Regions from separate parts of the Streptomyces sp. NPDC002884 genome, predicted to be linked through region 3. Evidence: riboswitches for the same ligand, from Rfam matches in the RefSeq annotation. Region 3 holds a riboswitch; each other region holds the start of a gene.
The links. A riboswitch is a leader RNA that binds a small molecule or an ion and turns the genes downstream of it on or off. The one in region 3 is predicted to bind S-adenosylmethionine.
Positions count from the first base shown of each region.

Region 1: another riboswitch for S-adenosylmethionine. It lies ahead of ABT070_RS09765 (amino acid ABC transporter permease); the one in region 3 lies ahead of ABT070_RS00810 (aminotransferase class V-fold PLP-dependent enzyme).
Region 2: another riboswitch for S-adenosylmethionine. It lies ahead of ABT070_RS28335 (ABC transporter substrate-binding protein); the one in region 3 lies ahead of ABT070_RS00810 (aminotransferase class V-fold PLP-dependent enzyme).

Region 1 covers NZ_JBEOVB010000003.1:539,376-542,641, forward strand. Annotated here, with positions in the region: gene ABT070_RS09760 (amino acid ABC transporter ATP-binding protein) at 1-344, opposite strand, end outside; gene ABT070_RS09765 (amino acid ABC transporter permease) at 341-1,321, opposite strand; SAM riboswitch class IV at 1,718-1,837, opposite strand; gene ABT070_RS09770 (glutathione S-transferase C-terminal domain-containing protein) at 1,904-2,800, opposite strand; gene ABT070_RS09775 (NAD(P)-dependent oxidoreductase) at 3,234-3,266, opposite strand, start outside.
Region 2 covers NZ_JBEOVB010000016.1:111,178-114,443, reverse strand. Annotated here, with positions in the region: gene ABT070_RS28340 (ABC transporter permease) at 1-329, opposite strand, end outside; gene ABT070_RS28335 (ABC transporter substrate-binding protein) at 326-1,966, opposite strand; SAM riboswitch class IV at 2,225-2,334, opposite strand; gene ABT070_RS28330 (TIGR03564 family F420-dependent LLM class oxidoreductase) at 2,503-3,266, shown strand, end outside.
Region 3 covers NZ_JBEOVB010000001.1:174,972-178,237, forward strand. Annotated here, with positions in the region: gene ABT070_RS00805 (Lrp/AsnC family transcriptional regulator) at 1-111, shown strand, start outside; gene ABT070_RS00810 (aminotransferase class V-fold PLP-dependent enzyme) at 145-1,506, opposite strand; SAM riboswitch class IV at 1,686-1,802, opposite strand; gene trpD (anthranilate phosphoribosyltransferase) at 1,880-2,944, opposite strand; gene qcrB (cytochrome bc1 complex cytochrome b subunit) at 3,099-3,266, opposite strand, start outside.

The DNA.
Region 1 (3,266 bases), on a different contig from region 3:
AGGTTGAAGTTCTGGAAGACGAAGCCGATCCGGCTGCGCTGGGTCAGGATGGCCCGTTCGCTCAGTTCGCGCAGCCGGTCGCCGTTGCGGCGGACGCCGATCAGCTCGCCGTTGACGCTGACGTAGCCGATCTCGGGCTTCTCCAGGTGGTTGACGACCCGCAGCAGGGTGGACTTGCCGGAGCCGGACGGGCCGAGGATCACGGTGACCTCGCCGGGCCGCACGGTGAGGCTCACGCCGTCCAGGACCCGGTGGGCGCCGTACCACTTGTGCACGTCGTGCACCTCGACGGCGGCGGGCACGATCCCGGCGGTGTCGGCGCTCTGCACGGTGTCGGTGGTCATACGGCGGCCTCCCGGCGGATGCGGCCCCGCAGGTCGGTGAGACCGGTCCGCAGTTTCTGCAACGGCGTCGGCGGCAGGGAGCGCGTGGCGCCCCGGGCGTAGTACCGCTCGACGTAGAACTGGACGACGGAGACGAGGCTGGTCAGGATCAGGTACCAGACGGTGACGACCAGCAGCAGCGGCACGATGTCGCCGGGGTAGGTGGCCCCCATGGTCTGCGCGGTGCCGAACAGGTCGAGCAGCGACACGTAGAAGACCAGCGAGGTGGACTTGACCAGGCCGATCAGCTGGTTGACGTAGTTCGGCGTGATCGACCGCAGCGCCTGCGGGAAGACGATCTTCCAGAACTGGTAGCGCTTGGGCAGGCCGAGCGCGGCGGCCGCCTCGTGCTGGCCCTGGTCGACGGAGAGGATGCCGCCGCGGACCACTTCGGCGGCGTAGGCCGCCTCGTTGAGGCTGAGGCCGATGACGGCGATCACCATGTCGGTGGCCAGCCGGGACTCGTCGAAGCGGAAGAACGCCGGACCGAAGGGAACCCCCACGCTCAGGGTCTGGTACAGGGCGCTGAAGTTGTAGAGGAAGAGCAGCACCACGATCAGCGGGATGGAGCGCAGCGCCCATACGTAGGTCCAGCTGACCGCGCGCAGCACCGGGCTCTTCGAGAGCCGGGCGAGGGCGAGCAGGATGCCGCCGAGGAGGCCCAGGACCGCGCTGTAGGCGGCCACTTCCAGGGTGATCAGCAGTCCGTCGAGGATCACCGGCCGCAGGAACCAGTAGCCGAAGCGGTCCCACTGGTAGAAGGGGTTGGAGATCAGTCCGTGCGTGAACTGCGCCACCAGGACCAGGACCACGGCGGTGGCGATCCAGCGGCCGGGCCTGCGCAGCGGCTGGACGCGCTGGGCGGTCAGTTTCTCGGACGGGACGTCGATGGCGGGCGCGGCCTCGGCGAGGGTCACGGCGCCTGGGGGTTCACTCATGAGGGGCTCCGGCGGGAGTCGGACACCCCGGGTCACGGCGGACGTGCGTGGCCGGACGCGTCCCGGCGGGGCGGTGGGGACCGCTCCGGGGGCGCGAACAGGGCATGGCGCACGGATGCGTACAGGAGACCGGGGTGGGGCGGACAACGGCACACCGCTCGGGCGGTGTTCGTCAGGAACGCGGCGGCGGGGCTGCGGTGCGAGGGGTTCGTTCAGCCCCGACAGCGGGCACGGCCCGGTGCGGTACACAGTGCGCTGTTCACGCGCAGGAGGTCGACGGCGCGGTTGGCGACGAGGATGTCGAGGTACGGCCGTACGCAGCCCCGGGGGCGACGCGGCGCCGTCCGATGAGCTGCGTACATGTCCGTCACCATCACTGTTCCGGCCCCTGAGGGGCCATCGCGCTTACCGATACGTCATTACCGAAACGTCGGTCCGGTCGTCACCTGGGGCACCCCACCGCGGAGCGAGGGTTGCCGGTCAGCTAGCCAGGGCTTGTCGCTGACGCTCATGACCGTTCTGGGCCGTAAGTAAGACAGTTGCCCGAACGAATGTCAACGGCGGTCCGGTGGATGGACCGGGTCAGGGCCGGTTGACCTGCGGTCGGACCGCCGAACCGTCCGCCGCGTGGGTCTCCCAGTCCAGGATCTGGACGGCGGCGCCGGCGGCCTCCAGGCCCTGGCAACGGGCGTGGTGACGGCGGGCGATGGCGTCCAGGTCGAGATGGGCGCCGAAGGCCGGGTGAGCGGCCAGCCGGCGGGCGTAGGCCCACAGGGCGGGGTGGTCGGCGATGCGGTGCACGGCGGCCGCGTCGAGGTGGTAGCGGTGCACGGTGTCGAGTTGGACCAGGGCGACCCACAACTCGACGTCGGCGGCGGTGATCTGATCGCTGATCAGGTACTCGTGGGCGCCGAGCCCGCGCTCCAGCACCCCGAGCGTGGTGAGCAGCGTGTCGAGGGCGGCGGTGCGCTCCGCCTCCTCGGTGTCGGCCGCCCCGGCGCGCTGGGCCGCCTCCTCAATGCCCTGGGCGCACATCCGCTCGACGGCCTCGATCTGCGACTCCGCGCCGCACGGGTACAGGGTGGGCCGGCCGCCGCCGAACCGCCGGGCCAGGTCGCGGGCGATGTCGGGGCCGTGGCTGCTGACGATGCGCCCCGACCAGTCGTCGCTGAGCACCGGCGCGAGGGCGGGTCCGGTGTACCGGTGCGCGCTGGCGTCGTACAGCGGACGCAGCGCCGAGTGGCCTCCGTCGGGGCAGTCGGGGACGGCGGGCAGGAAGGTGACGGGGCAGGCCTTGTCCAGGCCGAGGAGGCTGTGGGTGACGGCGATGCGCAGACAGTCGGGGTCGGCCGCCGCCAGGTGGAGGCGGTAGCGGCGCGGCACCGCGTAGTGGCCGCTGCGCGCGTCCCGGCCGATCCGGCCCCGGAAGGCGGCGGTGGGCCGGGCGGACAGGTGGGCGGCCAGTGGTGTGACGGACATGACTCTCCCCGGGGGCGGGACGCACGAGGGACGTGCGCGCGGCGGATGCGACGTCGAAGAGGGAGGTGCGGACCTCGTCCGCTCGTGCCGGGTGCGGCCGCGTCCAGGGGACACCGCCGGTGCGGTTCGGCGCGGGGACGGGCCCGGCTCAGTCCTGGAACCTGATGGCGCTGCAGACGCGCTTCAGGTCGATGTGACGGCGGGAGGTGAGAAGGGGCGACGACCCCGCCGTGCGGCTCGCGCGGCCGGTGATCGGCTCCTGTCGCCCCATTGTTTCCCTACCCGTTCACTAGGATTCCCGGATCGAGTGTCGATCCGCCCCGGGCCTCCGTCAAGAGGGCGTCCACCAGGTGAGTACCGGTCGGGTGCGGGACGGGTACCGGGGCGGTACCCGGGCTGCCGGGAAGGGAGCCCCGGGAGCCGGGTGTCCCCCTCACCGCCCCATGGCGTCCAGGGCCGCGCGGGC
Region 2 (3,266 bases), on a different contig from region 3:
GTGACCGGCTGGTTGTCGGTGACGGTGTGTCCGAAGTCGCCGGTCGCGAGGGACTTCAGGTATTCCAGGTACTGGGTGAGCAACGGCCGGTCGTAGCCCGCCTGGTGCAGCTTCGCCTGGAGCTGGTCCGGGGTGAGCCGGTCGCCGAAGGCGGCGCTGATCGGGTCGCCGGTCGCGCGCGTCAGGAAGAAGACCAGGCTGACCAGGATCAGCACGGTGGGGATGATGAGGAGGAAACGGATCACCAGATAGCGGGCGAGTCCGTACCCGCCGGCGCCGTCGACCGGGGTGGTGACGGCGCCGGGGGCGTCCTGGGTCAGGGCGCTCACTTCTTCGAGAGCCCGGCCCAACGGAAGGTGTACGCGCTGGTCAGCTCGTCCGGCACCCCGCTGACGTCGGTACGCGTGACGATCGCCGTGGAGCCCTGGACCAGCGGCAGCAGGGGCACCTGTGCGGCGGCCTTGTCCTGTGCCTGCTTGAGCAGTTCCGCCCGCGCGGTCGCGTCTGTCTCGGTCTCCTCCTTCTGGATCAGCTCACGTACGGCGGGGTCGTCGTAGCCGTTGGCGACCCAGCTGTTGGCCGAGTAGAAGGGCGAGAGATAGTTGTCGGCGTCGAGGTAGTCGGCGTACCAGCCGAGCTGGTAGAGCGGGTACAGGTGCTTGATGCGGTCCTTGCCGTACTGGGTCCACTCGGTCGACTGCAGGTTCACCTTGAACAGGCCGGTGGCCTCCAGCTGGGTCTTGATCAGCGCGTACTCGTCGGCCGAGGAGGAGCCGTAGTGGTCGCTGTTGTACTGGAGGTTGAGGGTGACCGGGGTGCTCACCTTCGCCGCCTTCAGCTTCGCCGCGGCTGCCGCCTTGTCGGGGCCGCCCTTCTTGTCCCCGTAGAGCGACTTGAAGGAGGGCGTGGCTCCGGTGAGGCCGTCGGGCACGGAGCTGTACAGCGGCTGGTAGCTGTTCTTGTAGACCTGCTGGGCGAGTTGGGCCCGGTCGACGGAGTCGGCGACCGCCTGCCGAACGGCCAGCGCCTTCGCCCGGTCGGCGTCCTTGGTCTTGGTGCCGTACGGCTGCGTCTGGAAGTCGAAGACGATGTACCGGATGCCGTTGCCGGAGCCGGTGTGGACCTTGATGTCCTTCTTCTTGGCCAGGTCGTCCAGGTCGGCGGTGGTGAGCGTGCGGTAGACGGCGTCGATGCCGCCCTGCTGGACGTCGAGCTTCAGATTGCTGGCGTCGGTGTAGTACTTGAGCTGGACGTTCTTCGTCTTCGGGGCGCCCTGCTGGCCCTCGTAGGCGCTGTTGGCGGTGAAGGAGACCAGCGAGTTCTTGTCGTAGCTCGTGACCCCGTACGGTCCGCTCCAGGGCTTGCCCTCGACGATCGCCTTGTCGTCGAGGATCTTGCCGGCCGGGAAGAGCTGCTCGTCGACGACGTAGCCGGCCGCCGTGGACAACACCTGGGGGAAGAGCGTGTCGTCGGCCGACTTGAGGGTGAAGACGACGGTGGCCGGGGTCGGGGCGGCGACCGAGGCGAGGTTGTACAGGAGCGAGGACGGGCCGTTCTGATCGGCGATCTTCAGCGTGCGGTCGAAGCTGAACTTGACGTCGGACGAGGTCAGTTGGTGCCCGTTGGCGAACTTCAGACCCTTCTTGAGGGTGACCGTGTACTCCTTGGGTCCCGTCAGCTCGATCCCGGTGGCCAGGTCCGGGGAGGCATCCGTCGAGCCGTTCTTCACGCTGAGCAGGGTGGAGTAGACCTCGCTCTCGATGGTGCCGGAGCCCGCGTCCCAGGCGCCCGCCGGGTCGAGGCTGGTCACCTGGTCCGTCGTGCCGATCGTGAGCGCCTCGGCGGAGGCCGTGTCACCGCCGTCCTTGGTGCTGGTGCAGCCGGTCAGGGCCACCAGGAACGCCGTGCCGAGGGAAAGGGCGCCGAGGCCGGACCGGAGCGGTCTGGCCGTGCTGTGCTGTGCCATGTCTGGTCTCTGCTTCCGCATGGGTCGGTACGCGAGGGAGCCGCGCCGGGCAGGACCTGCCGGACGGCGTGCGTGGTCGCGTGGAAGTGAAGGGTGAAGGAACGCGGAGGTGCGCCGGCGGGTTCCGTGCCGACGGCTCGGTCAGTTCCTACAGAGACAGCTGCAGACCAGCAGCAGATCCACATGACGTCGGGAGCACAGCACGAGGCCACTTGCCATGCCGTCCTCCTGGGAGTGTCGTCGGCTCACCGGCCGAGGGAAACGCACTTGCAGAACTGGGAAATCCGCCGAGCCTTCACCTGGGGCACCCCGCCGCGTCGAGGGTTGCCGTCCGGCCAGCCAGGGCTTGATCACCGGAACTCGTAGCTCGCGCTCACCGTAGATCGGCGATTCTCTCGCCGTCAAGGGTTCTCCCTGGCCGGGTGGGACACACGGACATGCAGGTCCAAGGGTCACAGGGTGCTGTTACGAGGCCGCCATGAGCTTGTCATGTGCGGTGAGGAATTCCCTTCACGAGCAGGGCAGTTGGCGGGTGTATGACCATCGGTGTAGCGCTTTCGCTCCAGAACCGGATCGACCCCACTGTGCGGCTCGCGCGGGAGGCCCACGCGGCCGGACTGCGCTCCGCGTGGTTCGGGCAGACCTTCGGGTACGACTCGCCCTCGCTGGCCGCGATCGTCGGCCGCGAGGTGCCGGGACTGCAGGTCGGCACCGCCGCGATCCCCGTCTTCGGCCGCCATCCGCTGCTCGTCGCCAGTCAGGCCCGGACCGCCCAGGCCGCCACCGGCGGCCGCTACCACCTCGGACTCGCGCTCGGCACCAAGCACCTCACCGAGACGGGCTTCGGCATCCCCTACGAGCGCCCGATAGCCCGGCTCCGCGAGTTCCTCACCGCTCTGCGTCAGTTGGTCGAGACGGGGGCCTCCGACTTCCACGGCGAGTTGCTCACCGCGACCACCCCGCTGCCGGCGACGGTGCCGGGCGCCGAACCGCCGGTGCCGCTCCTGGTCGCGGCCATGGCACCGCAGGCCCTGCGCGCCTCCGGTGAACTCGCCGACGGCATCCTGCCGTTGCTGGCCGGCCCGCGCGCCCTGGCCGAGCACATCGTCCCGGCCGTCACCGCCGCGGCCCGGGCGGCGGGCCGCCCGGCGCCCCGGATCGTGGCCTTCGTGCCCGGTGTGGTCACCGCCGACGTCGAGGCCGTACGCCGAATCGCGACCGGGGCACTCGCGTTCTACGAGCAGTTCCCCTCCTACCAGCGGGTCATAGGTCTCTCCGGCGCCACGCGCGCCGCCGACCT
Region 3 (3,266 bases):
GGCAGCATCAGCAAGATCCCCGGGGTGGAGGGCACGGACACGCACGTCGCCTTCCGTACCTACTCGCAGCACGACCTGGAGGCGGCGTTCGCGATCGGGCTGGACTCCTGACCGCCTGACCACCGCCTCCGGCGGGACCGTCGCTCAGACCGCGGGCACGCAGCGGCCGTCCTCCGTCCGGTACTGCCACTGCGCGCCCTCGCTGACCAGCTCGCGCACCGCGTTCACGAAGCGCTCCACGTGCTCGTCCGGGGTTCCCGCGCCGAAGCTCACCCGGATCGCGTTGAGGGACTTCTCTCCGGGAGCCGCCTCCGGGGCGCCGCACTCGCCCTGGGTCTGGGGGTCGCTGCCCAGCAGGGTGCGGACCAGCGGGTGGGCGCAGAAGAGGCCGTCGCGGACCCCGATGCCGTACTCGGCGGAGAGGGCGGCGGCGAAGTGGGAGCTGTTCCAGCCCTCGACGACGAAGGAGATCACTCCGACCCGCGGGGCGTCGTCGCCGAACAGGGAGAGCACCTTCACCTGCGGGACCTCGGCCAGACCGTCCCGCACCTTCGCGATCAGGTACTCCTCCCGGGCGACCAGGCTGTCGAAGCCCGCCTCGGTGAGGGCCTTGCACGCCGAGGCGATGGAGTAGGCGCCGATCACGTTCGGGGAGCCGGCCTCGTGGCGGGCGGCGTTCTCGTGCCACTCCACGTCCACTCCCCCGTCCTCGCGCCGCGTGACCTTGCGGCTGGCGCCGCCGCCCGCGAGGTACGGGTCGGCCGCCACCAGCCAGTCGGCGCGGCCGGCCAGCACACCGGCGCCGAAGGGCGCGTACAGCTTGTGCCCGGAGAAGGCCACCCAGTCGACGTCGAGCTCCTGGACGGAGACCGGGTGGTGCGGGGCCAGCTGGGCCGCGTCCAGGACGATCCGGGCGCCGTGCGCGTGCGCGGCGGCCGCCAGTTCGCGTACCGGCCACAGCTCGCCGGTGACGTTCGAGGCGCCGGTGACGCAGACCAGGGCAGGACCGTAGGGGTCACGCCCGGCGAGGGCCCGCTCCAGCGTCTCGACGGCCTGGCGCGGGGTGCGCGGGGCGTTGAGGTAGGTGACCCGGGCGTCCTTCCACGGCAGCAGCGAGGCGTGGTGCTCGGTCTCGAAGACGAAGACCTGGCAGCCGGCGGGCAGGGCGCGCGCCAGCAGGTTGAGGGAGTCCGTCGTCGAGCGGGTGAAGACCAGCTGGTCGTCGGGACGGCAGTCCAGGAACTCGGCCACCGTCCTGCGGGCGTTCTCGAAGAGGTCCGTGGACAGCTGCGAGAGGTAGCCGGCGCCCCGGTGGACGCTGCCGTAGTACGGGGCGTAGGCCGCCACGTCGTCCCAGACCCGCTGGAGGGCGGGGGCGCTGGCCGCGTAGTCGAGCGCCGCGTAGCTGACCTCGCCGCCCGTCACGAGCGGGACCGTCACATCCCGGCCGAGAACGGGCAGCTGTGCACAAACGGTACGGGCGGCGGCAGCGGTGGGGACAGACATGGCGAACTCCCGTGAGAGGCAAGGGGGAACCGCCGTGCGAGCGGATACGGCTCGAGCACGGAGGAAAGTGAAAGGGGTACGCGGAGGCGGGGCTCTACGCCCTATCGCATTCGCTTGCTCACGGAAGGCTCCCTCGACGACCAGGACCCCTGGCGGTACTCACTCAGAAGAGTGCGAGGGGTCCGCGCTTGCCGTAGACCTCGCTGCCTACGGCCTGGTCTTCACCCGGGGCACCCCGCCACGGACGGAGGGTTGCCGGACAGTCGGCCGGGGCCTCATGACTGTCACTCATGACCTGACACAGGAAAGTACGTGAAGTGATCGCCGTCCCGCAACCCGTGTCCGGATCGCGGGACGGTCGTCGGGGACGGCGCTACGCGTTGCTGGCGGCCACCCAGCGCTCCAGGGCCCGCTTGGCGGCGCCCGAGTCGATCGACTCCGCCGCCCTGTCCATCCCGGCCCGCAGCTGCTCCGCCAGCGTCCCGGTGCCCGGCTCCAGCGCCACGAGCGCCGCCGCCGAGTTCAGCAGCACGGCCTCGCGCACCGGGCCCGCCTCGCCCTCCAGGAGCCGGCGGGCGACCTCCGCGTTGTACGACGGGTCCCCGCCCCGCAGGGCCTCGACCGGGACCAGCTCCAGCCCGACGTCACGCGGGTCGAAGGACTCCTCGGTGACCTTGCCGTCGCGGACGACCCACACGCGGGACGTGGCCGTCGTGGTCAGCTCGTCGAGGCCGTCGTCGCCCCGGAAGACCAGGGACGAGTTGCCGCGCTCGGCGAAGACGCCCGCCACGACCGGCGCCATGCGCGGGTCGGCGACCCCGACCGCCTGGGCCCGCACCTTGGCGGGGTTGGTCAGCGGGCCGAGCACGTTGAACACCGTGCGGATGCCCAACTGACCGCGCGCTGCGCCCACATGACGCAGCGCCGGGTGGAACTTGACCGCGAAGCAGAAGGTGATCCCGGCCTCCTGGGCCACCTCGGCCACCCGCCGCGGGGTCAGCTCCAGATTGACGCCGAGCTTCTCCAGGACGTCCGAGGCGCCGGACGCGGAGGACGCGGCCCGGTTGCCGTGCTTGACGACCGTGGCACCCGAGCCGGCCACGACGATCGCCGACATCGTGGAGATGTTGACCGTCTTCGCGCCGTCGCCGCCCGTGCCGACGATGTCGACGGTCGGGCCGGGCACCTCGATCAGATTGGCGTGCTCGTACATCGCCCGGACGAGCCCGTTGATCTCCGCGACGGTCTCGCCCTTGGCCCGCAGCGCCACCACGAACCCGGCGATCTGCGCGTCGGTCGCCTCGCCGCGCATGATCCGGTCGAGCGCCCAGAACGTGGCGTCGGCGTCTTGGTCACGGCCGTACAGCAGACCGTTCAGCACCTCGGGCCAGGAACGGCCCGCCGCGGTGTCGCCTCCAGCGGGGGTCACAGCGCTCATAGCCGCTCCTGCGTGTGTCGTCGTGTGCGTCGTATGCCGTCGTGCGCCTCGTGACAAGGCGCCACCCCACCCTATCCAGCCTGTGGGCACGGCAAAGGACCCCGTCCGAAGACCGGACGGGGCCCTTTCCTGTGGCGTGGCGACGCCTCAGCGATCAGTGGTGGCCGTGGCCGCTCGTGATCTCCTTGTACTCCTCCACGGTGGGCTTCGGAATCTGCTGGTCCTCACCGAAGTACGCCCCGCTGATCTTGGCGCGCAGCTTCTCCTTGCTCTTCACCTTGCGCTCGACACCGTTCTCGTCGACAGCGGCGCCGATCGCGGC